3 regions of the Azoarcus sp. CIB genome follow, and region 2 is predicted to be linked to each of the others. Evidence: predicted binding sites of a transcription regulator. Region 2 holds the regulator's gene; each other region holds the start of a gene.
The links. The regulator HrcA, encoded in region 2, represses chaperone genes, less so after heat shock. The targets are predictions, from matches to a motif close to TNTTAGCACTCNNNGNCNNNGAGTGCTAANA.
Positions count from the first base shown of each region.

Region 1: the regulator HrcA is predicted to act here: its motif matches at 1,792-1,822, upstream of groES (co-chaperone GroES).
Region 3: the regulator HrcA is predicted to act here: its motif matches at 5,370-5,400, upstream of rpoH (RNA polymerase sigma factor RpoH).

Region 1 is NZ_CP011072.1:865,509-875,330, reverse strand. It holds gene groL (chaperonin GroEL) at 1-1,374, opposite strand, end outside; gene groES (co-chaperone GroES) at 1,420-1,710, opposite strand; partial or broken gene AzCIB_RS23630 (CoA transferase) at 2,114-2,230, shown strand; gene AzCIB_RS03830 (amino acid aminotransferase) at 2,411-3,607, opposite strand; gene AzCIB_RS03825 (ABC transporter substrate-binding protein) at 3,913-5,373, shown strand; gene AzCIB_RS03820 (EAL domain-containing protein) at 5,379-7,964, shown strand; gene AzCIB_RS03815 (cyclic di-GMP phosphodiesterase) at 7,971-9,368, shown strand; gene AzCIB_RS03810 (putative bifunctional diguanylate cyclase/phosphodiesterase) at 9,407-9,822, shown strand, end outside.
Region 2 is NZ_CP011072.1:3,376,063-3,385,884, forward strand. It holds gene carB (carbamoyl-phosphate synthase large subunit) at 1-847, opposite strand, end outside; gene carA (glutamine-hydrolyzing carbamoyl-phosphate synthase small subunit) at 902-2,044, opposite strand; gene dapB (4-hydroxy-tetrahydrodipicolinate reductase) at 2,214-3,020, opposite strand; gene AzCIB_RS14955 (outer membrane protein assembly factor BamE) at 3,059-3,475, opposite strand; gene fur (ferric iron uptake transcriptional regulator) at 3,596-4,033, shown strand; gene recN (DNA repair protein RecN) at 4,060-5,724, opposite strand; gene AzCIB_RS14970 (NAD kinase) at 5,762-6,646, opposite strand; gene hrcA (heat-inducible transcriptional repressor HrcA) at 6,731-7,759, shown strand; gene hemH (ferrochelatase) at 7,790-8,887, shown strand; gene AzCIB_RS14985 (SPM autocatalytic domain-containing protein) at 9,088-9,822, shown strand, end outside.
Region 3 is NZ_CP011072.1:4,133,627-4,143,448, reverse strand. It holds gene AzCIB_RS18520 (cytochrome c oxidase subunit 3) at 1-482, shown strand, start outside; gene AzCIB_RS18515 (SURF1 family protein) at 496-1,236, shown strand; gene AzCIB_RS18510 (redox-active disulfide-containing membrane protein) at 1,214-1,897, shown strand; gene AzCIB_RS18505 (COX15/CtaA family protein) at 1,894-2,931, shown strand; gene cyoE (heme o synthase) at 2,903-3,826, shown strand; gene AzCIB_RS18495 (SCO family protein) at 3,855-4,448, shown strand; gene rpoH (RNA polymerase sigma factor RpoH) at 4,496-5,344, opposite strand; gene AzCIB_RS18485 (porin) at 5,733-6,866, shown strand; gene AzCIB_RS18480 (porin) at 7,189-8,295, shown strand; gene AzCIB_RS24305 (N-acyl amino acid synthase FeeM domain-containing protein) at 8,398-9,096, opposite strand; gene AzCIB_RS18465 (XrtA/PEP-CTERM system exopolysaccharide export protein) at 9,359-9,822, shown strand, end outside.

The DNA.
Region 1 (9,822 bases), 2.5 Mb from region 2:
GGCGTTGGCGACGATCTCGCGCAGCGGCTGCTCCATCGCGCGCAGCACGATCTTGATGCCGGCGTCCTGGTCGTGGTTGTCACCCTTCAGGCTGGCCAGGCTGACACGGGCACGCAGCAGCGCAACACCGCCGCCGGGGACGATGCCTTCTTCGACCGCAGCGCGGGTCGCGTGCAGCGCGTCTTCGACGCGGGCCTTCTTTTCCTTCATTTCGACTTCGGTCGCAGCACCGACCTTGATGACTGCCACACCGCCGGCCAGCTTGGCCACGCGTTCCTGCAGCTTTTCACGGTCGTAGTCGGAGGTGGCCTCCTCGATCTGCACGCGGATCTGCTTGACGCGCGCTTCGATGCGGTCGGTCTGGCCGGCGCCGTCGATGAGGATGGTGTTTTCCTTGCCGATTTCGATGCGCTTGGCCTGACCGAGGTCGGTCAGGGCAGCCTTCTCGAGGGTCAGGCCGACTTCTTCGGCGATGACCTGGCCGCCGGTCAGCACGGCGATGTCTTCCAGCATGGCCTTGCGGCGGTCGCCGAAGCCCGGAGCCTTGACGGCGCAGGTCTTCAGGATGCCACGGATGTTGTTCACGACCAGGGTGGCCAGCGCTTCGCCATCGACGTCTTCGGCAACGATCAGCAGCGGACGGCCGGCCTTGGCAACCTGTTCCAGCACCGGCAGCAGGTCACGGATGTTCGAGATCTTCTTGTCGAACAGCAGGACGAAGGGGTTGTCGAGGATGGCAACCTGCTTGTCCGGGTTGTTGATGAAGTAGGGCGACAGGTAGCCGCGGTCGAACTGCATGCCTTCGACGACGTCCAGCTCGTTGTTCAGGCTCTTGCCGTCTTCGACGGTGATGACGCCTTCCTTGCCAACCTTGTCCATCGCGCGGGCGATGATCTCGCCGATATCCGAGTCCGAGTTCGCGGAGATCGAACCGACCTGGGCGATTTCCTTGTTCGTCGAGCAGGGCTTCGACAGCTTCTTGAGCTCTTCGATGGTGGCGATGACAGCCTTGTCGATGCCGCGCTTCAGGTCCATCGGGTTCATGCCGGCGGCGACGTACTTCATGCCTTCGCGGACGATCGACTGGGCCAGCACGGTCGCGGTGGTGGTACCGTCACCGGCGATGTCGGAGGTCTTGGAAGCGACTTCCTTGACCATCTGCGCGCCCATGTTCTCGAACTTGTCCTTCAGTTCGATTTCCTTGGCGACGGACACGCCGTCCTTGGTCACCGTCGGGGCGCCGAACGAGCGCTCGAGCACGACGTTGCGGCCCTTCGGGCCGAGGGTCACCTTGACGGCGTTGGCCAGGACGTTGACACCGGCAACCATGCGGTCGCGGGCGGAATCACCAAACTTGACTTCTTTTGCAGCCATTCTTCATTGCTCCTTGAATTCTTTGGATCGGTCCGACCGGGGCACTCAGGCCTCGACGACACCCATGATGTCTTCTTCGCGCATGACGAGCAGCTCGTCGCCTTCGACCTTGACGGTCTGGCCGGCGTACTTGCCGAACAGGACCTTGTCGCCAACCTTGACGGCCATCGGACGAACCTTGCCGTCGTCGAGGATCTTGCCGTTGCCGACGGCCAGCACTTCGCCCTGATCGGGCTTCTCGCCGGCCGAGTCGGGGATCACGATGCCGCTGGCGGTTTTGCGTTCGGCTTCGAGGCGCTTGACGATCACGCGATCATGCAAGGGACGGATTTTCATTGAGTCACTCCTTGTTATCACATCGAGCACGGGCATGGCCCGTCTGGAAAATTCGCTGTGGCCGCGGGGGTTCCCCGGGACCGTTAGCACTCATTGCCAACGAGTGCTAATAATAGGGACGCACTTTTGGTATTTCAAGTGCGGCCCGACGATAAATCTCGAAGTGCCAAAGGCGCACGAATCCCTTCGAAGATGTCGTTTGCTCCGCTTCGCCGTGTTTCATAGCATGAACCCTGGGCAGATCCCGGACGTGAAGCGCCGACGGCGGAATCGTCGTGAACTCCCGCGCCCCGGCACGTGACCGGGCCGCTGCTTCGCCTTAGCGCCTGCAGCTCACAATTTTTCACACGACACATTCCGGCCACGGCGTGGACCGGGGGTGTCCCGCATGTCGAGGCCGGGCATGGCAAACGCTCTTTGGCACATCCTGGCAGGCCCCTCGTGCAGCCAGATGCTCGCCGATCTGGGTGCCGACGTGATCAAAGTCGAACACCCCGGCTCGGGATACGACACCCGCACTTAGGGGCCGCCGTGGCTGAAGGACGAGCACGGCGCTGACTCACCGGGCTGTACGCCGCGAACGCGATCCTCGCTGCGCTGGCCGGCAACCCACGTTTTGCGACCAATGCGGAACGGCCAGCCAGGCCGGCCGCAACTGCCCGGCGCCCTCCCCCGGCGGATCGGGGGAGGCGGCGCGGCCTCAGTCCTTGAGGACCGCAGCCATCGCTTCAGCGACGTACGCGACGTTTCGGGTGTTGAGGCCGGCGACGCACATGCGGCCGGAGCGCACGAGGTACACGGCGAACTCCTCGCGCAGGCGGTCGACCTGCTCGGGGCTCAGGCCCGTATAGCTGAACATGCCGCGCTGCTTGATGAAGTAGCTGAAGTCGCGCCCGGGCACGCGCGCAGTGATCACTTCGTGGAGCTCCCGCCGCATCGCACGGATGCGGTCGCGCATCGCGTCGACCTCGCCGGTCCATTCGCCGTACAGCGCGGGGTCGTCCATCACCATCGCGGTGACGCGCCCGCCGTGGAAGGGGGGGCTGGAGTAGTTGCGGCGCACGGTGAATTTCATCTGCCCGAGCACGCGCGAGGCCTCCTCGGCGTCCTTGCACACGATGGAGAGGCCGCCGCAGCGTTCGCCGTAGAACGAGAGGTTCTTCGAGAAGGAGTTGCTGACGAGGAAGCTCACGCCGGCATCGGCAAGCGCGCGGATGGCGAAGGCGTCGTCGTCGAGGCTGTCGCCGAAGCCCTGGTAGGCGATATCGAGGAAGGGGATGAGATTGCGTTCCTTCGCGACGGCGATGACTTCGCGCCACTGCTCCTGCGACAGATCGACACCGGTCGGGTTGTGGCAGCACGGATGCAGCAGCACGATGGCGCGCGCCGGCAGGGTCTTCAGCGTCGCGAGCATGTCGGCGAAGCGCACACCGCCGGTGGCCGCGTCGTAGTAGGGGTAGTCATGCACCGCGATGCCGGCGCCCTCGAAGATCGAGCGGTGGTTATCCCAGGTCGGGTCGCTGACCCACACCTCGCTGGCGGGGAAGTAGCGCTTGAGGAGGTCGGCACCGACCTTGAGCGCGCCCGAGCCGCCGATGGTCTGGATCGTGGCGATGCGCCCGGCCTTGAGCGCGGCATGTTCCGGGCCGAACAGCAGGCGCTGCACGGCGGCGCGGTAGTCGGCCGCGCCTTCCATCGGCAGGTAGGAGCGCGGCAGCGGGGTCGCGGCAAGTGCGACCTCGGCCTTGCGCACGGAGCCGAGCAGCGGAATGCGGCCTTCTTCGTCGTAGTACAGGCCGATGCCGAGATTGACCTTCTGCGCACGCGGGTCGTGCATGAAGGTTTCGACGAGGGTGAGGATGGGGTCGCCGGGATAGGCGTCGACGTGTTCGAACATGGGCAAGCGGCTCCGCGGTAATCGGTCGGGTTGAACGGTCGCTCGCGGCGGCGCCGAAGCGACACGGCGCGCGCAGGCGTGCAAGTACGGGAGTGTATCTGATCGGGTCCGCGCGTCGCCCATCGGACCGGCCAGGCATCGCTCGGGGGGGGCATGCGGGATAATATGGGCAGTGATGATCGCCCGCGCCACGGAGTGCCGCCGAGCGTGTGGTAACCATCCCTGCGACATGGAATTAGTAACTTTGTGTGACAATATTGCGAATACGCCTTAGGTTATAGCCATACGGACGGATGCAACCCGCCATGCCTTCAAGAACATTCCTTGTCCCGCTGCTCGCGGCTGCCCTGTGCGCAGCCGGTGCACTCGTCGCCCCCGCTGCATCGGCCGGCGAGCAGGCCTACAAGGCGGTGGCCGCCGTGCGCAAGCTGGTCGCCTCGGGCCAGATCCCTGCGGGCTCCCGGCTCACCCTGGGGTTCAAGCAGGGCAACGTCAATGCATTCCTCGGCACCGACCTGGCGCTGCAGAAGGAGTGGGAGAGCCTGACCGGCATCGTGCTCGACGTGCACATCGTGCCGCAGCAGCCGATCCGCGAGACGCTGCGCAGCACCCCCGACATCGACATCTTCGTGGCGCGCAACCACGAGTATCCCGACCTGCTGGCGGACGGGTTGATCACCGACATCGGGCCGCTCATGGCCGAATACGGCTACCGCTTCGACGACAACGTCAGCGACGGGTACATCCGCCCGGAACTGCAGTCGAAGGCCGGCGAGCGCACCGTCGCCATTCCGGCCGACGGCGATGTGGTGCTGCTGTACCTGCGGCGCGACCTGATGGAAGACGCGCAGGAACGGGCAGCCTTCCGCAAGCTCCACGGGCGCCCGCTCGCGCCGCCGAAGACCTGGACGGAGTACGAGGATCTGGTGCGCTTCTTCCACCGTCCGACGCAGGGCCTTTACGGAGCGGCCGAGGAGCGCGACGAGGAAGGCGCCTGGATGTTCTGGATGCCGCGCTTCCTGTCGTCCGTCGCACCGCACGCGGAGCTGTTCGACGAGCAGATGCGGCCGCGTCTCAACACCCCGGGCGCCATCGCCGCAACGGAAAACTACGTCGCGCTGGTGAAATACTCGCCGCCAGGCATCACCGATCCGGGCCGGAACTACAACTTCACGCTGCCGCAGTTTGCCCAGGGCAAGGCCTTCGCGACGATGAACACCATCGCCGGTGCGCGCATGTTCAACTCGGAAGGCTCGGCGGTGCGCGGCAAGTTCGCAGCGGTCCCGCTGCCCGGCACGCGCGTAGATAACCGCATCGTGCGTCAGAACACGCTGATCTACGGTAACAACCTCGTGATTCCGCAGTCGGCGCGCAATGCGCGCCTCGCCTTCCTGTACGCGATGTGGCTGACCGACGCCGACGTATCGACGCGCTCGATCGGCGTGGCGGGTGGATTTGCCGACCCGTATCGCTGGAACCACCTGCGCGACGCGCGCATCCACAAGATCTACACGCCGGAAGCAGTCGACGCCTTCGCTGGGGAATGGGCCGTGACGCAGCCGGCCGGCACCGGACTGCGCGGCGATGCCCAGTATCTCGCCGCGCTCGACCGCAACCTGACCGCCGCCGCCCGCGGCGAGATCGGGGCACAGGAAGCGATGAGCCGCACGAGCAGCGAGTGGGAACAGATCACCGAGAAGCTCGGCCGGCCCGAGCAGGTCCGGCAGTGGGCGGAGTTCCGCCGCCAGTTCGGTAGCCGGCAATGAATCACATGCACACCCCCTCCCCGGTGGTTGCCGTGCCGGTCCGGCGGAGCCCCTTCCGCCAGTCGCTGCTGGTGCGGCTGTCTACGATGTTCGCGCTGGGCGGGCTGCTCGTGGTGGCCATCCTGCTGATCGGCAACCGCGTGCTCGAGGATGCGAAGCAGCGCCTCGAAGATACCGTCATCCGCCAGGTGCAGCCGCTCGCCGCAACGCATCGCCTGCAGACGCGCAGCAACGAGCTGCGCACGCTGGAGCTCGAACTGCCCACGGTGCGCGACGTGTTCGCGCTGCCGCAATACGCCGAACGCATGCAGGTGGAAATCGAGGCGATGACCGCGGAACTGGCGCCCTTCCTCGCCGTGCTCGCGTCCTCGCGCCCGGACGACGCGCGGCGGCTGGAAAGGCACTGGGCCAGCTACCGCGGCGACCTGCAGGAAGTCATCCAGCTCGCGGGGAAGATGGATCTTGCCGCCGCGGAGGCGATCACCAGCACGCGCACGCGCACGGCGCACGCGGCGATCTCGTCGATCCTGCGCGAACTGGTCGGCGCGACCGAGCAGGCCGCCACCGAAGCCTACCGGCAGGCGCGCGACGAGCAGCAGCGACAGCAGCGCTTCTTCCTCATGCTGTCGCTGGGCGGCTTCCTGTTCCTCGCAGCGGGGCTGGTGGTTTTCGCGCGCTCGCTGTCGCGCCGGCTGCGCACGGTGCGCGATGCCGCGACCCGGCTTGCCGCGGGCGAGCATCGCGAGCCGATCGCCATCTCCGGCAACGACGAGATCAGCGACCTGGGCCAGGCGTTCAACGCCATGCAGGAGATCGTCGTGTCGCGCGAACGAAGCCTTCGCGCCGCCCAGGAGGATCTCGAGGATCGCGTGGCGCAACGCACCCAGGCGCTGGCGACGGCCAATGCGCGGCTGTGGATGCTGTCGCAGGCTGTCGAGCAGAACCCCATCGGGGTGCTGATCGCAAGCGCGGACCGCAGCGTGGAGTATGCCAATGCGGCCTATGTGCGCGTCACCGGCCGTCCCGCCGACGCGCGGCTGGCGAGTTCGCTGCCCGAGGCGGCCGACCCGGAACGCAGCCGGGAGGTCGACGCGCAATTCCGCACCGCCCTGCTGGCCGCCCAAGACTGGGATGGCGAGCGCCGCAGCCGCCGCCCCGACGGCAGCGAATACTGGGAGCACCTGCGCCTGGTCGCGATGCGCACCGAGCAGGGCCGGGCGGAGCACCTCCTGCTGATGCGCGAGGACATCACCGAACGGCGCACCCAGGAGGAGAAGGTCGCCTACCAGGCCTATTACGACAGCCTCACGGCGCTGCCGAACCGCACGCTGGCACTCGACCGCCTGCAGCAGGCAACCGGGCGCGCGGCGCGCGAGGGCACGATGTGCGCCGTGATGTTCATCGATCTGGACAACTTCAAGCAGATCAACGATACGCTCGGCCACGTCGCTGGCGACGAGCTGCTGTGCCAGGCGTCCGTGCGCCTGCGCTCGGTGATCCGGGCCGAGGACACCGTCGCGCGCCTGGGCGGAGACGAATTCCTCATCATTCTCGGCGTCGCGCAGGCGAGCGATGCCGACGCGGTCGCCGCCAAGATCATCCAGGCCTTCGCGCCGCCCTTCCAGATCGAGGGGCGCGAGTTCGCGGCCTCGCCCAGCATCGGCGTATCGCTCTTCCCCGACGACGGCAACGATCCGTCGGTGCTGCTGCGCAATGCCGACCTGGCGATGTACGAAGCAAAGGATGCGGGCCGCAACACCTTCCGCTTCTTCAACCAGAAGATCCACGACGACTCGGTCGCACGCATGGAGATGGAGCGCGAGCTGCGCGGTGCGCTGGAGCGCGGCGAACTGCAGGTGCATTTCCAGCCGCTGGTGGCCGCGCGCGACTGCCGGCTGGTCGGCGCGGAGGCGCTGCTGCGCTGGACCCACCCGGTGCTCGGGCGTGTGCCGCCGGACCGCTTCATCCCCATCGCCGAACAGAGCGGGCTGATCGTGAACATCGGCAACTGGGTGCTGGATCAGGCCTGTGGCCACGCGGCGCGCTGGCGCGAGGCCTGCGGCGGCGAGTTCGTGATCGCGGTGAACGTCTCGCCGCGCCAGTTCGCCACGCCCGGCCTCGTCGACACGATCCGGGCCTGCGTCGAGCGCCATGCGATTCCGCGCAACCAGCTCGAGATCGAGGTCACCGAAGGGCTGCTGATCCGCAACCCGGGCGAAGTGCGCGAGGCGATGCTGGCGCTGGAGGCGATCGGCGTCACCGTCGCCCTCGACGACTTCGGCACTGGCTACTCGTCGCTGAGTTACCTGCGCGCCTTCCCCTTCCACACGATCAAGATCGACCGCAGCTTCATCCGCGACCTCTCCGAGGACGCCGAAGACTGTGCGCTGGTCGTCGCTGCCATCCGCATGGCCCGCGCGCTGGGTCTGCGCGTGGTCGCCGAGGGGGTAGAGACCGAGGTCCAGTCGCGCTTCCTCACCGACCAGGAATCGGACGTCCTGCAAGGATATCTTTTCGGTCCGCCGATTCCGCCTGAAGATTTTGTCGCTGATTGGGTGCACAATCCTACTCGACGGGCATTCTCATCATGAGAGGACATGGGCAAGGGCGGCGGAACGAGACCGGGCAGACCGGGCGCTGACGACAAGTCGGGCGGGCGGAGGGAGCTCATCGCAGCGACCGGCGCACGTCTGGGCATGTTCGTCGTCGAGCTCGACCGCCCGTGGGTCGGCACCCCCTTCCTGCTGCAGGGCTTCCTGATCGACGACGACAGGACGCTCGAACAGCTGGGTGAATGCTGCCGCTTCATCTACATCGACCGCAGCCGCTCGATCGGGGAGCACTATGCCCCCCCGCAGGACGACGCCGGGGCGCAGCACGCGGGCCATGCGGCGGCACGCCAGGCGGTAACGGATGCCGGACCGGGCGCCAGCGGCAACCAGCTGAGCTTTCTCGAAGCGCTCGCACTCGTGCGCAAGGGCGGCCTGGACGCGGCCGCAGCACGCCGGCTCGCAGGCGATGCGGTCGGCGACCGGCCCGAAACCCACTCCGTGGAACGCGAACTGGTCCGCGCGTCTCCCGTGATGGCGGAGGCCGAAGCGGTGTTCGAGCAAGTCATCGCGGACGTGCGCGAGAACCGCAAGCCGGACATCGCCCAGGTGACGGAGTGCGTCGACGACATGCTGCAGAGCGTCAAGCGCAACCCCGACGCGCTGCTGTGGCTGATCCGCCTCAAGAAGTACGACCGCTACAGCTACCACCACGCGCTCGACGTCACCGTGCACCTGATGGTGTTCGCCCACAGCATGGGCTTTTCCGAGGACGGCGCGACCGTGCTGGGCGTCGCCGGCATGATGCAGGACGTCGGCAAGCTCCGCCTGCCCGAACGCGTGCTGCAGAAGGCCGGCCGCCTGAGCCGCATCGAAATGGAGATCGCCAAGTCGCACGTCGAGTTCTCGACCCAGATCATCCTGCAGGACGCGAATCCGATTCCGGGCCTGCTCGAGATCGTCAGCCGGCACCACGAACGCATCGACGGCTCGGGCTACCCCGCCGGACTGCGCGACGGGGCCATCGGCCTGCGCGCCGAGATGGCCGGCCTCGTCGACACCTTCTGCGCGATGACGAGCAAGCGCGCCTACGACGAGCCGCTGAGCACCCAGCGAGCGCTCGAAGCGCTGGGCCGGCAGCGCGACGTGAAGTTCTCGGCCAACGTCGTCGACGGCTTCATCCAGTGCATCGGCCTGTATCCCGCCGGAACGCTGGTCGAACTCAATTCCGGCGAAGTCGCCGTCGTCATCGCACAGAACCGCGTGCGGCGCTTGCAGCCGCGGGTGCTGGTGCTGCTGTGCTCCGACAAGACGCCGAACAATCATCCGCCGACACTGGATCTGCTCTACTCGCCGCTGACACCGGCCGGCGAACCGTACCGGATCCTGCGCGCACTGCCCACCGGCGCCTATGGCATCGACCCGTCGGAGTTCTACCTATCCTGACCGCGCCCTCGCCCGCCCTCCCCAGCCGCGCGGCCGAAATGCTCGCCGTGGTCGGCTATTCCGCAGCCGATGCAGCGGCCTTGCGGGCGTTCGCGCTGACCGTCCCCGCCGGTGCGCTCGACGCCGCGTTTGCCGCATGCCTCGAGCGCAATAACGCCCGTCCGCCCGTGCCCGCCGATACCGTGCTGTATGCGCGACTGCTCGACCGGCCGCTATGGGGCACGAACGAATGGCTCGAAGCGCTCGTCGGAACGTGGCTGGACTGTCAGCAGCACGGGAGCCAGCCGACCCTGCCGGCCGCCGCCTGCGCCTGCCTCGTCGAAGCGGTGCGCGCCTCGCTGCATGCCGACGGCCACCCGCCGGGAAGCGCCGACTGCGACATCGTCGTCGCGGCGGCGAAGCTTGCGCAGGCGGTGCAGGCAACGCTGACGACCGCCTCGCTCGCGCGGCTCGA
Region 2 (9,822 bases):
TCGAACCGCCCGTGTCGACGCCGATTTCGCGCAACACCGCGATCGAGGCGTTACGCAGGATCTGGTATTCCTTGTCGGTGAGCGTCTGCGACGGCGCGACAGTGATCGAGTCGCCGGTGTGCACGCCCATCGGGTCGAGGTTCTCGATGGAGCAGACGATGATGCAGTTGTCCGCGCGGTCGCGGACGACTTCCATCTCGTACTCTTTCCAGCCGAGCAGCGACTCTTCGATCAGCAGCTCGTTGGTCGGGCTCGCCTCAAGACCGCGCTTGCAGATCTCCTGGAACTCTTCCATGTTGTAGGCGATGCCACCGCCGGTGCCGCCGAGCGTGAAGCTCGGACGGATGATCGCCGGGAAGCCGATGCCGCCTTGAACCTGCAGCGCCTCTTCCATGCTGTGGGCGATGCCCGAGCGCGCCGAGCCGAGACCGATCTTGGTCATCGCGTCCTTGAACTTCAGGCGATCTTCGGCCTTGTCGATCGCCTCGCGCGAGGCGCCGATGAGCTCCACGCCGTACTTCTCCAGCACGCCATGCTTAGCGAGATCGAGCGCGCAGTTTAGCGCGGTCTGTCCGCCCATCGTCGGCAGCAGCGCACCCGGGCGCTCCTTTTCGATGATGCGCTCGACCACCTGCCAGGTGATCGGCTCGATGTAGGTGACGTCGGCCGTACCCGGGTCGGTCATGATCGTCGCCGGGTTCGAGTTCACCAGGATGACCTTGTAGCCCTCCTCGCGCAGCGCCTTGCAGGCTTGGGCGCCGGAATAGTCGAATTCGCACGCCTGCCCGATGATGATCGGGCCGGCGCCGATGATGAGAATGCTTTGGATGTCTGTGCGCTTAGGCATTGCCTAACCTCGGTCTTGCGTTGGGGAGCGGCAGCGCGAGCTGCCGCTTGCGAATCATTTGCGCGCTTCGAGCAGCTTGATGAAGCGGTCGAACAGGTAGGCGACGTCGTGCGGACCGGGGCTTGCCTCGGGGTGCCCCTGAAAGCAGAACGCTGGCACGTCCGTGCGCTCCATGCCCTGCAGACTGCCGTCGAACAGCGAGACGTGGGTCGGACGCAGGTTCGCCGGCAGCGTGTCGGCGTCGACCGCAAAGCCGTGGTTCTGGCTGGTGATGAGCACCTGTCCGGTATCGAGGTCCTTGACCGGGTGGTTCGCGCCGTGATGACCGAACTTCATCTTCACGGTCTTCGCGCCGGACGCGAGCGCCATGAGCTGATGGCCGAGGCAGATGCCGAAGGTCGGGATGCCGCGGGCGAGGAATTCACGGATGGCGGCGATCGCGTAGTCGCAGGGCTCGGGGTCGCCAGGGCCGTTCGACAGGAAGATGCCGTCCGGATTGAGGGCGAGAACTTCCGCTGCGGGTGTCTGCGCGGGCACGACGGTGAGCCTGCAGCCGCGGCTCGCCAGCATGCGCAGGATGTTGCGCTTGACGCCAAAGTCATAGGCGACGACGTGGAATCGGGTCTTCCGTTCGGCCTGATAACCCTCGCCGAGCGTCCATTCGCCTTCGGCCCACTCGACGGTGCGCTCTGCACTCACGACCTTTGCCAGATCCATGCCGGCAAGGCCGGGGAAGGCGCGCGCCTGGGCGATCGCAGCTTCCGCGTTGAGCGATGCGCCTTCGGCAGCGGTGACGATGCAACCAGCCTGGGCGCCCTTCTCGCGCAGCACGCGCGTCAGCTTGCGGGTATCCAAGCCGGCAATGGCGACCACGTTCTCGGCCTTGAGATAGGCGTCGAGGGTCTGGTCCATGCGGAAGTTGGACGGAAGGATGGGCAGGTCGCGAATGACGAGACCGGCGGCGTGTACCCGCCCGGACTCGACGTCCTCGCGGTTCACGCCGGTATTCCCGATGTGCGGATAAGTCAGCGTTACGATCTGGCGGCAGTAGCTCGGGTCGGTAAGGATTTCCTGATAACCGGACATCGAGGTGTTGAACACCACCTCACCAACCGTGCTGCCGGCCGCACCGATTCCCTTGCCGAAAAATACCGTCCCATCGGCGAGTGCTAGTAGGGCGGGCGGGGAAGCAGTCACGACAAACTCCTGAGTTCAGCCGAAAAGGCAGGGACAGGCGCAACGGGCCTGCCCGAACGTGAAAAAAACGGGACGAGCCGCTGATCGGCCAATCCCGCTTATCTAAACCGCTGAATTGTATCGTTTGGCGCCGCCCGAGGCAACGACGGCGAAGGACGACCGCGGCGACTCAACGCAGGGCGAGAACGTCCTGCATGTCGAACAAGCCGTTTTTTTGCCCGGCCAGGAAACGCGCCGCACGGACGGAGCCGAGCGCGTAGGGCATGCGGCTGCCGGATTTGTGCGTGATTTCGATGCGCTCGCCGATGCCGGCGAAGAGAACGGTATGGTCGCCCACGACATCGCCACCGCGGATCGTGGAAAACCCGATCGTCTCGGGCTTGCGCTCGCCCGTGACGCCTTCGCGCCCATAGATCGCGCACTCGTCGAGATTCCGCCCGAGTTCGCGGGCGACGACCTCGCCCATGCGCAGCGCCGTGCCGGATGGGGCGTCGACCTTGAAGCGATGATGCGCCTCGATGACTTCCACGTCGTAGCCTTCGTCAAGGATACGGGCGGCCACCTCAAGGAGCTTGAACACGGCATTGACGCCGACGGCCATATTCGGGGCGAACACCACGGGGACATCCTTGGCCACCGCGACGATGGTCTCCTTTTCCGCCGCAGAGAAGCCGGTCGTGCCGATCACCATCGCCTTGCCGAGTTCGCGCGCGATGTCGAGATGGACGAGCGTCCCTTCCGGACGTGTGAAATCGATCACGCAGTCGGCCGCGGCGATTGCGGCACGGACGTCGTCCGTCACCACGACGCCGCAGGCGCTGCCGACCAACTCACCGGCATCGCGGCCGACAAAGGGCGTACCCGCCCGGTCGAACGCTGCGGCGAGTACAACCTCGCCGTCATTCAGCACGGCCTCGATCAGCATCCGCCCCATGCGACCGGACGCGCCTGCAATTGCAATACGTAAGGGATTCATTCAGTCAGATCCTGTGAGCGCAGCAAGAGAACGTCTTACTACTGCTTGGCTGCGGGCGAGATCTCGATCACGCGGGAACGCTCGGTCTGCGCAGCCGCCGCCGCGGCCGGCGCGTCACCGGACTGCACGTCACCGGAAACCCGGTCGAGCTTGTCGCCATCAAAGAAGACGCTGAGCACGCGGTGCTGAGGTTCGCCGCGCCCGGGGCGGAAGGTATAGACGTAATCCCAGCGATCGGCATGGAAGACGTCGGTCACGAGGGGCGTACCGAGAGCGAAGCGAACCTGCTCACGCGTCATGCCTTTTTTGAGGCGCGCGACCATTTCCTGATCGACGTAGTTACCCTGGCGTACGTCGACGCGATGGGGATTCAACCCAGCGGTCAGGGAGGTAAGGGAACAACCGGCCACGAGGCCCGCGACGGCGACGACCGCCGGAAGAATCAATACGCGCATGAATGGGGATCTTGGTCGTTGGCGCCGAACGGCGTATCTTTTTCAGACAAAGGCGAAAAAATATATCATACGTAGCCAGCAGCCACGCTGCCGCGCGAACTGCAAGCCAACAGAGCGACTATGTCAGAGAATTCGCAGAACCTAAAAAATATAGGCCTCAAGGCCACCTACCCGCGCCTGAAGATCCTCGATCTCTTCCAGACTTCGGATCTGCGGCACCTCACTGCCGAGGATGTGTATCGACTGCTAATGGCGGAAGGCATGGATATCGGACTTGCCACCGTCTACCGCGTCCTGACGCAGTTCGAGCAGGCGGGTCTGCTGGAACGGCATTATTTCGAATCCGGCAAGGCCGTCTTCGAACTGAAGGAAAGCGGCCATCACGACCATCTGGTCTGCGTGCAATGCGGCAAGGTGGAAGAATTCTTTGACGCGGAAATCGAGCGGCGGCAGAACCAGATCGCGCAGGAGCGTGGTTTTGCGGTCCGCGAACACGCGCTGTACCTCTACGTCGATTGCCTCAGGAAGGATTGCCCGAATCGCAAGCTGGGAGGCTGACTCCCCTCGGACGAAACTCGCGGCGACTAGGGTGCTGCACTCACGCCGAGCATTTCCGCCGCATGGCGGCGGGTGGTGTCCGTGATGTTGACACCCCCGAGCATGCGGGCGATTTCTTCGACCCGGCCTTCGGTTTCGAGCGGCGTGACGGCACTGACGACCTCGTTACCGCGATTCGACTTGGCAATGTTCCATTGCCAGTCGGCACATGCAGCGACCTGAGGAAGATGGGTGACGCACAGCACCTGCCTTTCCCGACCCAGCCGATGCAGGAGCTTGCCGACAATTTCCGCCACGCCGCCACCGATGCCGACATCGACTTCGTCGAAGATCAGCGTCGGCGTCGCGGAATCGCGACTCGTCATGACCTGGATCGCCAGACCGATGCGCGACAGTTCGCCGCCCGAGGCGACCTTCGACAAGGGGCGCAAGGGCTGACTCGGATTGGCTGCCACGCGGAACTCGACGGTTTCGGCACCACGCACTGACGGCGAACAAGGCTCGAGCACTACTGCAAACTGGCCACCCGCCATCGCGAGCGTCTGCATCGCCTCGCTGACCTCATGCGACAGGCGCTCGGCAGCCGGCCGACGCGCCGCCGAGAGGCGTGAAGCCGCCTGCTCGTAGGCCGCCCTGACCTGCGCTTCCTGCTCGGCAAGATGGACGGGATCCGCCCGCGCGACCAGCTCGTCGAACTTCCGCACCCAGTCGTCGAGCAAGTCCGGCAAGCCCTCGGGATCGACGCGATATTTGCGCGCGAGATCGGTCACGGCGCCGATTCGGCGTTCGATCTCGGCCAGGCGCTGCGGATCGAGATCCAGCCGGTCGCGATAGCGGCGCAACGCGTGCAGCGCCTCGTCCGCCTGGATCGCTGCCCCGGAGAGCAGGTCCCGCACGTCGCCCAGCCCCGGATCAATGTCGGCCATCGCGTCGACGCGCACGCTGATGTGGCGTAGCAGGGACGCAACTGCCGCCTCCCCCTCGCCCAGCGCTGCCAACGCCTCGTCCGCCCCTTCCATGAGGCCCGCTGCATGCGCCAGCCGGGCGTGCTCCTGGTTGATCTCGGACCACTCGTCAGCATCGAAAGCCAGGTTGCGCAACTCGTCGATCTGCCACACGAGCAGTTCGCGTTCGCGCTCGGAGGCGGCCGAATCCTGCTCGGCCGTCCGTCGCAGCTCGACCACCCGCTGCCACCCGCGAAAGAGCTCTGCGACCTCGTTCGCAAGCGCGCCAGCACCGGCATGGGCATCGATCAACGCACGCTGGGCATCGCTCCTGAGCAGGGCGTGGTGCGCATGCTGGCCGTGGATGTCGGCCAGCCAGTCCCCCGCCTCGCGCAACTGCGCCTGCGTCACCGGCACGCCGTTGATCCACGCACGCGATCGCCCCCCAGTCTCGACGACGCGCCGCAGGATCACCATGCCCTCATCAGCCGGCAGATCCTGCGCGGCGAGCCAGTCCGACAGGCTGCCGTCTGCCGGAAGGTCGAATTCGGCGGCAATGTCGGCCTTGTCGCGACCGACACGCACCGCAGCGGCATCGGCACGACCGCCCAGTGCGAGGCCCAGTGCGTCCAGCAGGATGGACTTGCCCGCGCCCGTCTCCCCCGTAAGCGCCCCGAAGCCCGTCTGGAATTCGAGTTCGAGGCGATCGACGATCACGAAATCACGGATGGTCAGACGGCGGAGCATAGGCGTCGCAAGTGAAGACTCAATGGAGGGCGGCCCATCAGGGCAGTCGCGGCGTGGCGCTCCAGTGGAGCTTTCCGCGCAGCATGGCGAAGTAACTGTAGCCTTCGGGGTGCAGGAAGCGCACCACTTTGGGCGAACGCGTGATCCGGACGACGTCACCGGCACGCGCATCGAACCGTGTCTGGCCGTCGAAATGGATGCGCGCGTCGTGCGGAGAAAGCAGCTCGATCTCGATCCGGCAGCTGTCGGGCAGCGTAATCGGGCGGGCGGTAAGGGCGTGCGGACACAGAGGCACGAGGGCGATGCCGCCGACCGTGGGGTGCAGGATCGGCCCGTTGGCGGACAGGGCGTATGCGGTGGATCCGGTCGGAGTCGTGATGATCATGCCGTCCGAACGCTGCGTGTACACGTATTCGCCGTCGATCGACAGATCGAACTCGATCATGCGACCGAGATCGCCCTTGTTCACGACGACATCGTTGAACGCGAGCGTGTGAAACACCCGCTGCCCGCCGCGGACGACTTCGGCGTCGAGCATCGTGCGCGCCTCTTCGACATAGCGGCCATCGAGGATTTCGGCGAGTTTGCTCAAAGCCTCCTTGCGCGGGATGTCGGTCAGAAAGCCCAGCCTGCCCTGGTTGATGCCAACGAGCGGGACGGCATGCTCGGACAACCGGCGAGCGGTGTTCAGCATCGTTCCGTCGCCCCCGAGCACCACCGCGAGATCGGCCTGTGCACCGATCTCGTCATAGGTCACCGTGGCGAATTCGCCGACGAGCCCGATGGAACTTGCCGTACCCTGCTCGATCCATACGGCGAGCCCCCTTTCACGCAGGAAACTGGCGATCGAAAGGACCGCGCCAGCAACGTCCGGGCTCTGGTACTTGCCGATCAGGGCAATGGTATTAAAGCTGTGGCTCATGCCGCGGATTAAACCACAATCGCCGAGAACCTTGGCAGAGACACCGGTACTTCCATAGAATCGGGGAAATAACTTCTTACCGTCATGAAACCGCTCGACCCGCGCTCCCAGATCCTGCTCAAGACACTTATCGAACGCTACATCGTGGAAGGGCAGCCCGTGGGCTCTCGCGCGCTGTCGCGCTACTCGGGGCTCGAGCTGTCGCCCGCGACGGTACGCAACGTGATGAGCGACCTCGAGGAGATGGGCTTCATCGCGAGCCCCCACACTTCGGCCGGGCGCATTCCGACGGCACTTGGCTACCGCTTCTTCGTCGACTCGCTGCTGACCGTTCAGCCGCTGGAACAGGCGCAATTGCGCGAACTCAAGGGGCATCTTCAGCCCGACCAGCCCCAGCGCCTGATCAGCTCTGCGTCGCACCTGCTGTCCGAGCTGACACAGTTTGCAGGAGTCGTCGTTTCGCCGCATCGCGACCTGATCAAGATCCGCCAGATCGAATTCATCAGCGTGTCGGAAAACCGCATCCTGCTGATCATAGTCACCACGGCAGGCGACGTGCAGAACCGCATCATCCATACGCGGCGCTCGTACTCACCCTCCGAACTGGTCGAAGCGGCGAACTATCTGACCGAACACTGTGCCGGGCTGGGGTTCGATGACATTCGTACGCGCATCCGGGCCGAGCTGAAACAGTTGCGCAGCGACATGAGCGAACTGATGAATGCGGCGGTCGAAACCGGCAGCGCTGCGGCCGAGGACGACACCTCCCGCTACGTACTGTCGGGCGAGACGAACCTGCTCGACGTCGAGGACCTTTCGTCGAACATGGCGCGGTTGCGCGAGTTGTTCAAGCTGTTCGAGCAGAAGACCGGACTCATCCAGCTCCTCGACCTGTCCAACCGCGCCCAGGGGGTGCAGATCTTCATCGGTGACGAATCGGGACTGGCGCAACTCGACGGCTGCAGCGTCGTGACTGCGGGTTACGAGGTCAACGGCCGCATCGTCGGCTCGGTCGGCGTGATCGGACCGACACGCATGGCTTATGATCGTGTGATTCCCATCGTCGACATCACGGCTCGCCTACTCTCGAACGCGCTGTCGAACGCGAACTGAGCGACGCGCCGCAATCACACAAGGATCAGCATGGCCCGTTACTGGCCCGAACCCGCCTGGACGCATGGCACACCTGCACGCACGGGCGTGTTGCTCGTCAACCTGGGCTCCCCCGCTGCCCCCACCGCCGCAGCCGTCCGCCCATACCTCAAGCAGTTCCTGTCCGACCCGCGGGTTGTCGAGATCCCCGCCCCGGTCTGGTGGCCCATCCTCAACGGCATCATCCTGAACACCCGCCCGCGGAAGTCCGCCGCCAAATACGCGACGATCTGGATGGACGAAGGGTCACCGCTGAAGGTGCATACCGAGCGTCAGACGAAGCTGCTTGCAGGCTACCTTGGCCATCGCGATATCGTGGGCCTACAGGTCGAATGGGCGATGCGCTACGGTTCGCCCTCGGTGCCGGACGTGCTGAACCGCATGAAGGCTGACGGCTGCAACCGCATCCTGATCGTTCCGATGTATCCGCAATTTGCCGCCAGCACGACCGCAAGCGTGCTGGACGAAGTCGCGAACTGCTTCGTGCACTGGCGCAACCAGCCCGAAATCCGCTACGTGCGCAGTTTCCACGACCACCCGGGCTATATCGCGGCGCTCGCCCAGAGCGTGCGCGACCACTGGATGAAGAATGGCGAGGGCGACAAGCTGGTCATGAGCTTTCACGGCATCCCGCGGCGATCGCTCGACCTCGGCGACCCCTATCACTGCGAATGCCACGTGACGGCACGCCTGCTCGCCAGGGAACTCGGACTGACGGACGACCGTTGGCAACTGACCTTCCAGTCGCGCTTCGGCAAGGCCGAATGGCTCAAACCCTACACCCAGCCAACGCTCGAAGCGATGGCGCGCCAAGGCACGGAACGCGTCGACGTGATGTGTCCGGGCTTTCCGGCGGACTGTCTGGAGACGCTCGAGGAGATCGCAATGGAATGCCGCCATGCGTTCCTGTCGTGCGGCGGGAAGGAATTCCACTACATCCCGTGCCTGAACGAGCGTGACGACTGGATCACGGCGCTGACCGACATCGTGCGCGACAACCTCGGCAACTGGTTGACCCGCCCGCCCGCGGGGCCACAGGACCTCGCCGCCAGCGCCCAGCGCGCGCGCGTTGCCGGCGCGACGTGCTGACAATGGATCCGCGACACGAACTCGCGCTCGCCGACTCGGAGGACACCCGCATCCGGGCGCGGTTCCGGCATCACCGCGACTGACCGCGGCCCGCAGCGGGCCAGCGCGAGGGGCATGTACGGAAAGTGCCGCGACCGGCCTGAAGTTTTTCCGAAATCTGCCGTTAAAACCTGCGCTTGAGTGGGTCGCAGGGAACCGTCATGAAAATTGCATCGGCAGACATTCAGCTTCAGGCTTCGCACCTATCCTTCAGTCGCCGCGAGACCTCGGAGCGGCTCGAGATGTGGGTCGGCGAACGTCCCGCCAGCGCGGGGCGGAACAACGGCATCGGCGTCGCCGCAAGCGCGGGCGTGCGGCCCGAGGTGCAAATTTCCAGGGATGCCCTCGAGGCCCAGGAGGCCGAGGCTGCGGAGAACGATTCCGGGGAAGACGGCCTCGACCCGCGATTCCGCTTCCTCAAGCACCTGATCGAGGCACTGACGGGGCGCGCGATCCACACCCTGCAGTCAAGCGATTTCCACGCTGATCAGGCTGCAGCGGCAGTCATCGAGCAGCCGCCCGCCGAAGGCCGCCGCGCGGACGCCCCGCGACGCGCGGGATTCGGCATCGAGTACGACTTTCGCTCGGTGTCTCAGGAATACGAATACACGAGCTTCGAAGCCGCGGGCGTTGTCAGGACCACTGACGGCCAGGAAATCCGCTTCAATCTGGAACTGGAGATGGAACGCGCGTATGCCGAAACCTCGAACGTCCAGGTGCGTCTTGGCGATGCGCGCGTGAAGGACCCGCTGGTGCTCGATTTTGCCGGCACGTCCGCCCAGCTTTCAGACGTGCGTTTCGCCTTTGACCTCGATGCCGACGGCAAGACCGAAGACGTGCCGATGCTTGGCGGTGGTCGCGGCTACCTCGCCATTGACCGCAATCTGAACGGCCGC
Region 3 (9,822 bases), 760 kb from region 2:
AGGGCTTCGCCGGCGGCTGGCCCACGGCCGGCCCCGACAAGCCCGACCCCTTCACGCCGATGGGCGCCTGGGGCATCCCCGCGCTCAACACCCTCATCCTGCTCAGCTCCGGCGCGACCCTCACCTGGGCGCACCACGGCCTGCGCCACGACAAGCGAAACCAGCTCAAGCTTGGCCTGCTCGTCACCATCCTGCTCGGCGTGCTCTTCCTCAGCCTGCAGATCTACGAATACCGCCACGCCTATGCCGAACTCAACCTGCGCCTCGATACCGGCATCTACGGCTCCACCTTCTATCTCCTCACCGGCTTCCACGGCCTGCACGTCACGGTCGGCGCAATCATGCTCACGGTCATGCTCGGCCGCGCGCTGGCCGGACATTTCACCCCCGACAGCCACTTCGGCTTCGAGGCCGCCGCGTGGTACTGGCACTTCGTCGATGTCGTATGGCTGCTGCTCTTCGTCGTCGTCTACCTGCTGTAAGCGCCCGCTGCGAATGAGCCTGCGTCGTCACGTCCGCCTCCATCCCGTGCCGCTGCTCGCGGGCGTGGCGCTTGCGCTGCTCACGCTGCAACTGGGCAACTGGCAGACGCGCCGCGCCGCGGAAAAGGCCGAACTGCAGGCCGAATACCGTGCCGCGGCCGAGCGCCCCGCGCAGCCCCTCGCGCTGCCCCTCGACTCGACGCCCCCTGCCGAGTGGCAAAGCGTCGAACTCCATGGCGAATGGCTCCCCGGGCGCAGCATCCTGATCGACAACCGCGTTCACGCGGGGCGCGCGGGCTACCACGTCTTCACGCCGCTGCAACTCACAGGGCAGGGGGCCGTCGTGCTGGTCAACCGCGGCTGGATCGGGGCCGGTGCCGACCGCTCGCAACCGCCCCCCCGGATCGCCAACCCGCCCGGCGCGACCGTCGTCACCGGCCGCGTGCGCCATCCCGAAGAAAAACCCTTCATGCTCGCCGCCGACGCCCCCTCGGGCAGCGTCTGGCAGGTGCTCGATCTCGCCCGCTACCGCAGCGAAACGCGACTGCCGGTGGCCGACTTCTACGTGCAGCAGACCAGCCCCGCCGACGACGGCCTGATCCGCAGCTGGCCCGACCCCGATGCCGGCATCGAGCGCCACCGCGGCTACGCCCTCCAGTGGTACGCCCTCGCAGCCCTCGCGACGGCGCTCACCCTGTGCTACCTGTGGAACGCTTTTCGGAGTCCCCGGCATGACCAGCGCCAGCCTCTCTGAGCCCTCGCCTGCACCCGCACCCGCGCCGAACGCCGTCGCGCGCACCCGCACCGGACGCCGCACGCTCGCGCTGCTCGCCTTCGTCTGCGTGCTGCCCGTCCTCGCCTCCTATTTCGCCTATTACGTCTGGCAGCCGGAAGGGCGGGCCAACTACGGCGAACTGCTCGTGCCCGCGTCCCTGCCCGACGCGGTGCTGCCGGGCGTCGCTGGCCAGCCGGATCTCGCGCGCAAGGAACTCGAGGGCCGTTGGACCCTGCTGCTCGCTGCATCCGCCACCTGCGAGCGCGCCTGTGCGGATGCCCTGTACCTGATGCGCCAGTCCCGTCTCGCGCAGGGCGAAGAGATGGAGCGCGTCGCGCGCCTGTGGCTGGTCTCCGACGCCGCGATGCCGGCTGCCGAACTGCTCGCGGCCCACGACGGGCTGCGCCTTGCCCGCGCCGAACCCGCATGGCTCGCACGTTTGCCTGCCGCCGAGCGGGGGCGTCACGTCTATCTGGTCGATCCGCGTGGCAGCGTGATCATGCGCTTCCCCGAGAACGCCGAGCCGCGCCGCGTCATCAAGGACCTGCAGCGCCTGCTCAAGTATTCCGCGCTCGGGCGGGCGCAGACGACTCCCCCGGCGCGTTCGACCCCCGTCACCGACGATCGCACCGCACGATGACCACCTACCGCCGCCTGATTCTCCTCGCACTCGCGCTCACGACCCTTGTCGTCGTCTTCGGCGCCTACGTCCGCCTGTCCGACGCCGGCCTCGGCTGCCCCGACTGGCCGGGCTGCTACGGCCAGCTCAGCCCGCACCACGCCGCCGACGCGATCCGCGAAACCCACGCCGCCGACCCGCGCGGACCGGTCAGCCTCCCGAAGGCGTGGAAGGAGATGATCCACCGCTACCTCGCCGCCGCCCTCGGCCTGCTCATCCTCGTCATCGCGTTCCTCGCCTGGCGCCGCCGCGGCACCCCGGGCGTCGCCCCGCGGCTCGCCGCAGCCCTAGTCGGTATCGTGATTTTCCAGGGCCTGCTCGGAAAATGGACCGTCACGCTGCTGCTCAAGCCGGCCATCGTCACGGCCCACCTCCTCGGTGGCCTCACGACCCTCGCGCTGCTCGCCTGGCTTGCCTTGCATGCCCAAGCGCCGGCGCGGATCGAGGTCCCGCGCCGCCTCCTCGTCCTCGCCCGTGCGGCCTTCGCACTGCTCGCGGTGCAGATTGCGCTCGGAGGCTGGACGAGCACCAACTACGCCGCGCTCGCCTGCACCGACTTTCCGGCCTGCCAGGGCAGTTTGTGGCCACCGGCCGACTACGCGAATGCCTTCCACGTCGTGCGCGAACTCGGCATGACCGCCGACGGCGAAGTGCTCCCGCTGGCGGCACTCACCGCCATCCACTGGTCGCATCGTGTCGGAGCAGTCATTGCCGGCATGGCGCTGATCGCGCTCGGTGGCGCACTGCTGCGCCGCTCCGTCACGCGCCGTCTCGCTGCCGTCCTGCTGCTTGCACTCGCCGCCCAGCTCGCCCTCGGCATCGCCAACGTCGTGCTCAGTCTGCCGCTGCCGCTCGCGGTTGCGCACAACGCCGGCGCTGCGGCACTCGTCATCGTGATGGTCTGGATCAACCACAGCCTGCGCGGGGCCCGCAGTCCCGCAACGGCTGCGCAGAGGAGGGCAGGTCATGCGGGCCGCGAAAATTCTTACGCCTGATTCTCACGTCGAGGATTCCCACGTCGCAACGGCCCGTCTGCACGCCTTCTACGTGCTGACGAAGCCGCGGGTGAATTCCCTGATCGTGTTCTGCGCCATCATCGGCATGTTCCTCGCCGTCCCCGACGGCCTGCCGTCGCCCGCCATCGTGCTCGCCGCCACCGTCGGCATCGCGTGCGTCGCCGGTGCCGCCGCGGCGATGAACTGCCTCATCGAAGCGCAGATCGACGCGCGCATGACCCGTACCCGCGGGCGCCCACTGCCGCGCGGCGAGCTCACCCCGCGCGAGACGCTCGCCTTCGCCAGCGCGCTCGGCGGCAGCGGCCTCCTGATCCTGCATCAGCTCGTCAATCCGCTGACGATGTGGCTCACGCTCGCCACCTTCGTCGGCTACGCGGTGGTCTACACCATCTTCCTCAAGCCGCGCACGCCGCAAAACATCGTCATCGGCGGCGCCTCCGGCGCCATGCCCCCGGTGCTCGGCTGGGCTGCCGTCACCGGCGACGTAAGCGCCGACGCGCTGCTCCTCTTCCTTATCATCTTCGCGTGGACCCCGCCGCACTTCTGGTCCCTCGCGCTCTACCGCAGCGCCGACTACGCGCGCGCCGGGCTGCCGATGCTGCCGGTCACCCACGGCCCCGAATTCACGCGGCTGTCGGTGCTGCTGTATACATGCATCCTCTTCGGCGTCACGCTGCTGCCGTTCGCGACGCGCATGAGCGGCATCCCCTATCTCATCGCCGCGATCGCGCTCGGCGGCTGCTACCTCGGGCACGCATGGCGCCTGTACGTCGACTACAGCGACGCCCGCGCACGACGCGCCTTCCGCTTCTCCATTCTGTATCTGTTCTTGCTCTTCGCGGCCCTGCTGGCGGATCATTACCTGCGTTTCTGATCCCCTCCATGTCCCGGTCCCAGGAAAGATGCTCCGCGCCCTGATCGTCGCCGCAACGCTCGCAGTCGCCACCCTCGCCGCCTGCTCCAACCCCTCCGCCACGACCACCTTCCGCGCCACCGACATCACCGGCGCCGACTACGGCAAGGGACTCGCGCTGTCCGACCACAACGGCACGCCGCGCACGCTGGCCGATTTTCGCGGCAAGGTCGTCATGCTGTTCTTCGGCTATACGCAGTGCCCGGACGTGTGTCCCACGAACCTCGCGACCATGGCCGAGGTCATGCGCCAGCTCGGCCCCGACGCGGAGCGCCTGCAGGTCCTGTTCGTCACCGTCGACCCCGAGCGCGACACGCAGCAACTCCTCGCGCAATACGTCCCCGTGTTCGATCCGCGCTTCATCGCACTGCGTGGCGACGCCGCCCAGACCACCGCGGTCGCCAAGGAATTCCGCGTCTTCTTCCAGAAGAGCGGCGACACGTCCGGCAACAACTACACTGTGGACCACTCGACGGGAACCTACGTCTTCGATCCCGCGGGACGGGTTCGCTTGTACGTGAAGCATGGCGAGACCGCCGACAACATCGTCGCGGACATCCGCAGCCTGCTGGCCAAGAAATGAAAACGGCAGCCTGAAGCTGCCGTCCGCGTACGGGGGGAGAAAGCTGCTCAGACCGTGAGCAGGCCGCGCATCTTCTGCATCGCCTTCGCCTCGATCTGGCGGATGCGCTCCGCCGAAACGCCGTACTCCGCCGCGAGCTCGTGCAACGTCGCGCTGTCGCCTTCCGTCAGCCAGCGCCGCTGCACGATGGTGCGGCTGCGCTCGTCCAAGCTCGCGAGCGCCTGGTGCAATCCGACGTCGTGCAGGTGCGCGAGCTCGGCGCGTTCCAGCACCTCCAGCGGCTCCGCGTGCGGGTCCGGCAGGTAGGCGATGGGCGCGAAGCGCTCGTCATCGTCGTCGCTGTCGCCCTCGAGCGGAATGTCGCGCCCGCTCAGGCGTGTTTCCATCTCGACGACTTCCTCCGGCTTCACCCCCAACTGCATCGCTACCGCGTGGATCTCGTCGCCGCTCAGGGTCGTCGAATCCTTCTTCAGGCTGCGCAGGTTGAAGAACAGCTTGCGCTGCGCCTTCGTCGTCGCGATCTTCACCAGCCGCCAGTTCTTCAGCACGTACTCGTGGATCTCGGCCTTGATCCAGTGGATTGCGAACGAGACCAGCCGCACGCCGCGCGCCGGGTCGAAACGCTTCACTGCCTTCATCAGGCCGATGTTGCCTTCCTGGATCAGGTCGGCATGCGGCAGGCCGTAGCCAAGGTAGCCGCGTGCAATTGCGACCACCAGGCGCAGGTGCGACATCACCAGACGTCGCGCCGCCTCCACGTCCCCTTCGTCGCGCAGACGCGTCGCCAGATCGACCTCCTCGCGCTCCGTGAGCATCGGAATGCGATTGACCGACTGGATGTACTGATCGATGCTGCCGACCGCGGACGGGACGGGGAAGGACAGGGCTTGGCTCATGTACGGTAATCCTCCATGCGCGTGATATTAGCACTCAGCGACTCGGAGTGCTAAGGGAGGAGAAGAGTTCCCGCGCGGCGCGACCGACTATGCCGTCCACGTGAAATTCCCGCTGCAAGCCATCCGGGCCGGATGGTCTCTCGTCCGAAAACCGTGCCAGGCGTGGCTTTCAGGTCGGTGCAGGGCTTGGCCCGGCAAGTACAGGTGGCTGAACGGCCTGGCGTCTGTTGCACCCATGCAACAACTTTTATCCATTTGCGGTGTTCCGGGCGAACGATTCTTGCACCGCAGCCGGCCCGTTGCGCACAATCGTGACAACTTCTCGCTTGAGAGGTAAGTCGGGCCGGGGTCACGACCGCGGCTTCAGCTTCAATTAGAGGAGAAATACATGCAAAAGAAACTGATCGCCCTGGCCATCGCTGGCCTGGCGTCCGCTCCGGTTTTCGCGCAGACCAACGTCACCGTGTACGGCGTCGTCGACGTGACCGTCGAGTCGGTTAAGGCGAGCGGCGGCGATGCGTTCGAAGTCGATCGTCGCACCCGCGTCACGTCGAACAGCTCGCTGATCGGCTTCCGTGGCACCGAAGACCTGGGCAATGGCCTGAAGGCGCTGTTCCAGGTTGAAAGCTCCTTCTCCGCTGACGCGGGTGGCGGCACCCTGGCTGGCCGCGACACCTTCGTCGGGCTCGAAGGTGGCTTCGGTAAGGTGCAACTCGGCAAGCTGACCACCATCATGCGTGCCGCTGGCGCCAAGGTTGACTTCAACCCGGCCGCTACCGGTATCGGCTTCCAGGCCGCTACCTACGGCACGATCGGTGGTGTTGCTCAGACCGGTATCGACGAGCGCATCAACAACGCCGTGATGTACACGACCCCGAACTTCAGCGGCCTGACGGCTCAGCTGGCCTACTCGGCTGGCGAAAACCGCAAGTCGCCCGATATCAACGACGGCGAGGGCATCAACTCGCAGTCGTACCAGCTGGCTGCCGCCTACGAGAACGGCCCGCTGTACGTTTCGGCCGGTTATGCCGTGGCGCAGGATCCCCAGGCTGCGGCCTCGGTTCTGGGCGTTCCGGTGGCTGGCATCAGCGACAAGCTGAAGGACGCCCGTATCGCCGCGAAGTACACCTTCCCGTCGAACACGTCGGTGTCGGCTCTGTACGATCGTGCGAAGTATGAAGCTTCGAGCTCCCTTGGCGACACCGAAGTCAAGCGCAACGCGTGGATGGTCGGTGCTGAGCAGAAGTTCGGCGGCAACCAGGCTGTGTATCTGCAGTACGCTCGTTCGCAGGAACTGGACGGCGACGCATGCGACTTCGACGCTTGCGACAACACCGAGTTCTCGCAGTGGACCCTGGGCTACACCTACGCTCTGAGCAAGCGCACGATGGTCAAGGCGTACTACACCCGCCTGAACAACGACAGCGGCTCGGCTGCGGACTTCTACCTGAGCAAAGTCGGCGTTTCGTCGGCCGGCCAGGATCCGCAGGGTTTCGGCCTCGGCCTGCGTCACACCTTCTAATTCCGAGTCTTTCGGAATTGATCAAAACGGGCGCTTCGGCGCCCGTTTTTTCGTCTACGTGCCCGATGGTCGCGCGGGCAGCCGGTTCGTGCCAACGGGCTGTTTCGCCGTGTTCCGGCATGCCCGATGTCCGCTGCGTTCGTGTTGTTGCAACGATGCGACAGTTGCGTGACGAACCGATGTGCTTTCACTTCCTTCCATTGTGCGCACACCTATAATCGCCCGGTGCCTCCGCCGTGGCTGCGGGTCCCTACCCGGGTTCCGGACCGGCCTTGATGCGGAAAGCCGACAATCAATCCATTACAAGTGGGGAGTCGAATCAATGCTGAACGTCAAGAAGCTGGCCATCGCGCTGGCCGCCATCGGTGTCGCGGGCGCCGCCCAGGCGCAATCCAACGTGACCATCTACGGTCGTTTGAATACCTCGCTGGAACAGACCAAGGTCCAGGGTGAGGATAGCGTCACCAAGATGATCAACAACAGTTCCCGTATCGGGTTCCGTGGAAACGAGGACCTGGGCGGCGGCATGTCGGCCCTGTTCCAGATCGAAAGCGGCTTCAACTCCGATGCCGGCGGCGGCAATCTCGCCAGTCGCGATACTTTCGTCGGCCTGAAGAGCAACACTCTGGGTACGGTCAAACTGGGCCGCATCACCAGCCCGCTGTACTACGCGACGCACGACTATCTGGGCATGTCGAACCACGACACCGGTACGTCGTCGGATGCGTTCCTGTGGGTGCCGGCCTACGATCCGGAAGACTTCTACCTGCGCAATTCGGTTGCCTACGCCAGCCCGACGTTTGGCGGCGGGTTCGTGTTCGAGGCTCAGTATTCGGCTCTGAACGAACGGGCGACCGACTCCGTCGCTCTCAATCGCAGCGCCCGCCCGACGCACTATTCTGCGACCTTGAATTACGACAATGGCCCGCTGCACGTCGGTTTCGGCTACGCCCGCACCAACAAGTTCTTCAACTTCGCCGAAGGGAAGAGCAAGGACAGTGCGCTGGCGCTGGCTGCCGTGTATGACTTCAAGGCTGTTGTTATCGGCGGCCTGTTCGAGCGTAACAAGTCGGAGAATGGTGGTCTTCAGGACATCACGGGTCTGACCGGCGACCACCATCGCAACCACTATCGTGTTGCCGCGATGGTGCCGGTCGGTGCCAATGAGTTCCATGTGAACTACGGCGTCGCGCGCGACTGGAGCAGCACGGACGACACGGGTGCCAAGCAGCTCACGCTGGGTTACAACTACAACCTGTCGAAGCGCACCAAGGTCTACGCACAATGGACCAAGATCGACAACGACAAGCAGAAGGTGTCGATCGACAACGGCGGCGCGTATGACGGCGGTGGCGCGTACAGCTTCCTGGGCTCGGATCTGGGCCTGGACAACACCTCCTTCGGTGTCGGCCTGCGTCACAACTTCTGATCCTTCCCGGATCGTGTGACCGCAACGGGCGCTTCGGCGCCCGTTTCATTTTCCGCGTGCCGTTCGCGGCGCAGCTATGCCGCAGCCCGGGCCAAGCTGCCGTTATGCGTGCGGGCGGTGCAGCGAGTTCAGGACGGTGCGCTGTTCCGACGGTGAGAGGAACAGCTGATACAGGTTTCGGCTGTGCGCTTGAGCGCTGCCGCCGTAGCGCAGGGCTTGCTGCTCTGCATGCGAAAGCGGCAGATGCATGAGGATAGCGGGCGCGCCGACGCGGGGACAGGTGAGGTGCGGGCCTGCGACACGGTAACCCAGTGTGCGGCGGTAGTAGGACGTATGGCGCGGGTGTACCTCGATGAAGCTGTCGGTCATGCCATGCACGAGGCGGGCGATGATGAAGCCGAGGTGGAAGATCGCCGCCATCGCTTCCGGGGTGCTGTGCTCGGGATCCATCGCGAGCCGCGTCACTTCGCACACCTGCCCGCCGCGATGGCGCATTGAGTCGATCTCCGAACGGTAGAGGGTGTCGGCGAGAAGTCCCTTGCCGACGTCCATGCCTACCGTAAGCGTTCCGAACGGTCGATCTCCCTTGCAGGCCACCAAGGTGGTCTGGATTGGTTGCCCCGTGGAGTCGTGTCCCTGGTACGGCGTCAATCCTCGCCACGAGTACATCCGGTGAATCAGGCGGTCGACGTCCGCGCGGAGGGGGCCGTGAGGGGGGACGACGCGCAGATGGTAGCCATTGCGCCGCAGGGCGAACTCCGGGTGGAGAACGTCTCCGCGCAGGCCGCGACGGGCGTGCATTGGCCCGCTCGGAATGCGTGCGCTTTGCGGGCGCGTTTCATGAATGCTGGCGGCTCTATTCATCATTTTCGTGAAAGTTCCGATGTGTCAATACGCGGCGGGAAACTATCTGTCCCAAGGTGTGCGGACTTTAACGGCGAGGCAGTTGAGGTGCTGTAAGCGGTTGTGTAATTGTTCCTGTCGAAACGCACCCGAAGTCACCTAGCATGTGCAAAGGCTCGCTATGCTTATTCGACGCCGACGAACGTGGGAGACTTCAGTCATGAGTTTCGGTGCATCGAAGTTGGGGGCGCGGATCAGCAAGCTGTGCTTGCTGTCGCTGCTCGTCGGGGTGCTGGCCGGTTGTGCCACATGGAGCTATCCGCCCGCACCGGCCGGTGCCGCGGAAGCCGAATACAACTACGTGATCGGGCCGGGCGATGCGATAAACATCGTGGTGTGGCGGAATCCGGAGCTTTCGATGTCCGTTCCGGTGCGTCCGGACGGGAAGATCACGACGCCGCTGGTCGAAGATCTGCCGGCTCTGGGCAAGGATGCGTCAACCCTGGCCCGCGATATCGAGAAAGCGCTCTCGAAGTTCATTCGCGAGCCGGTCGTCACCGTGATCGTGACGTCCTTCATCGGGCCGTACAGCGAGCAGATCCGCGTCGTGGGTGAAGCTGCACAGCCGCAGACGCTCGCCTATCAGCAGAAAATGACCCTGCTTGACGTGATGATCAAGGTCGG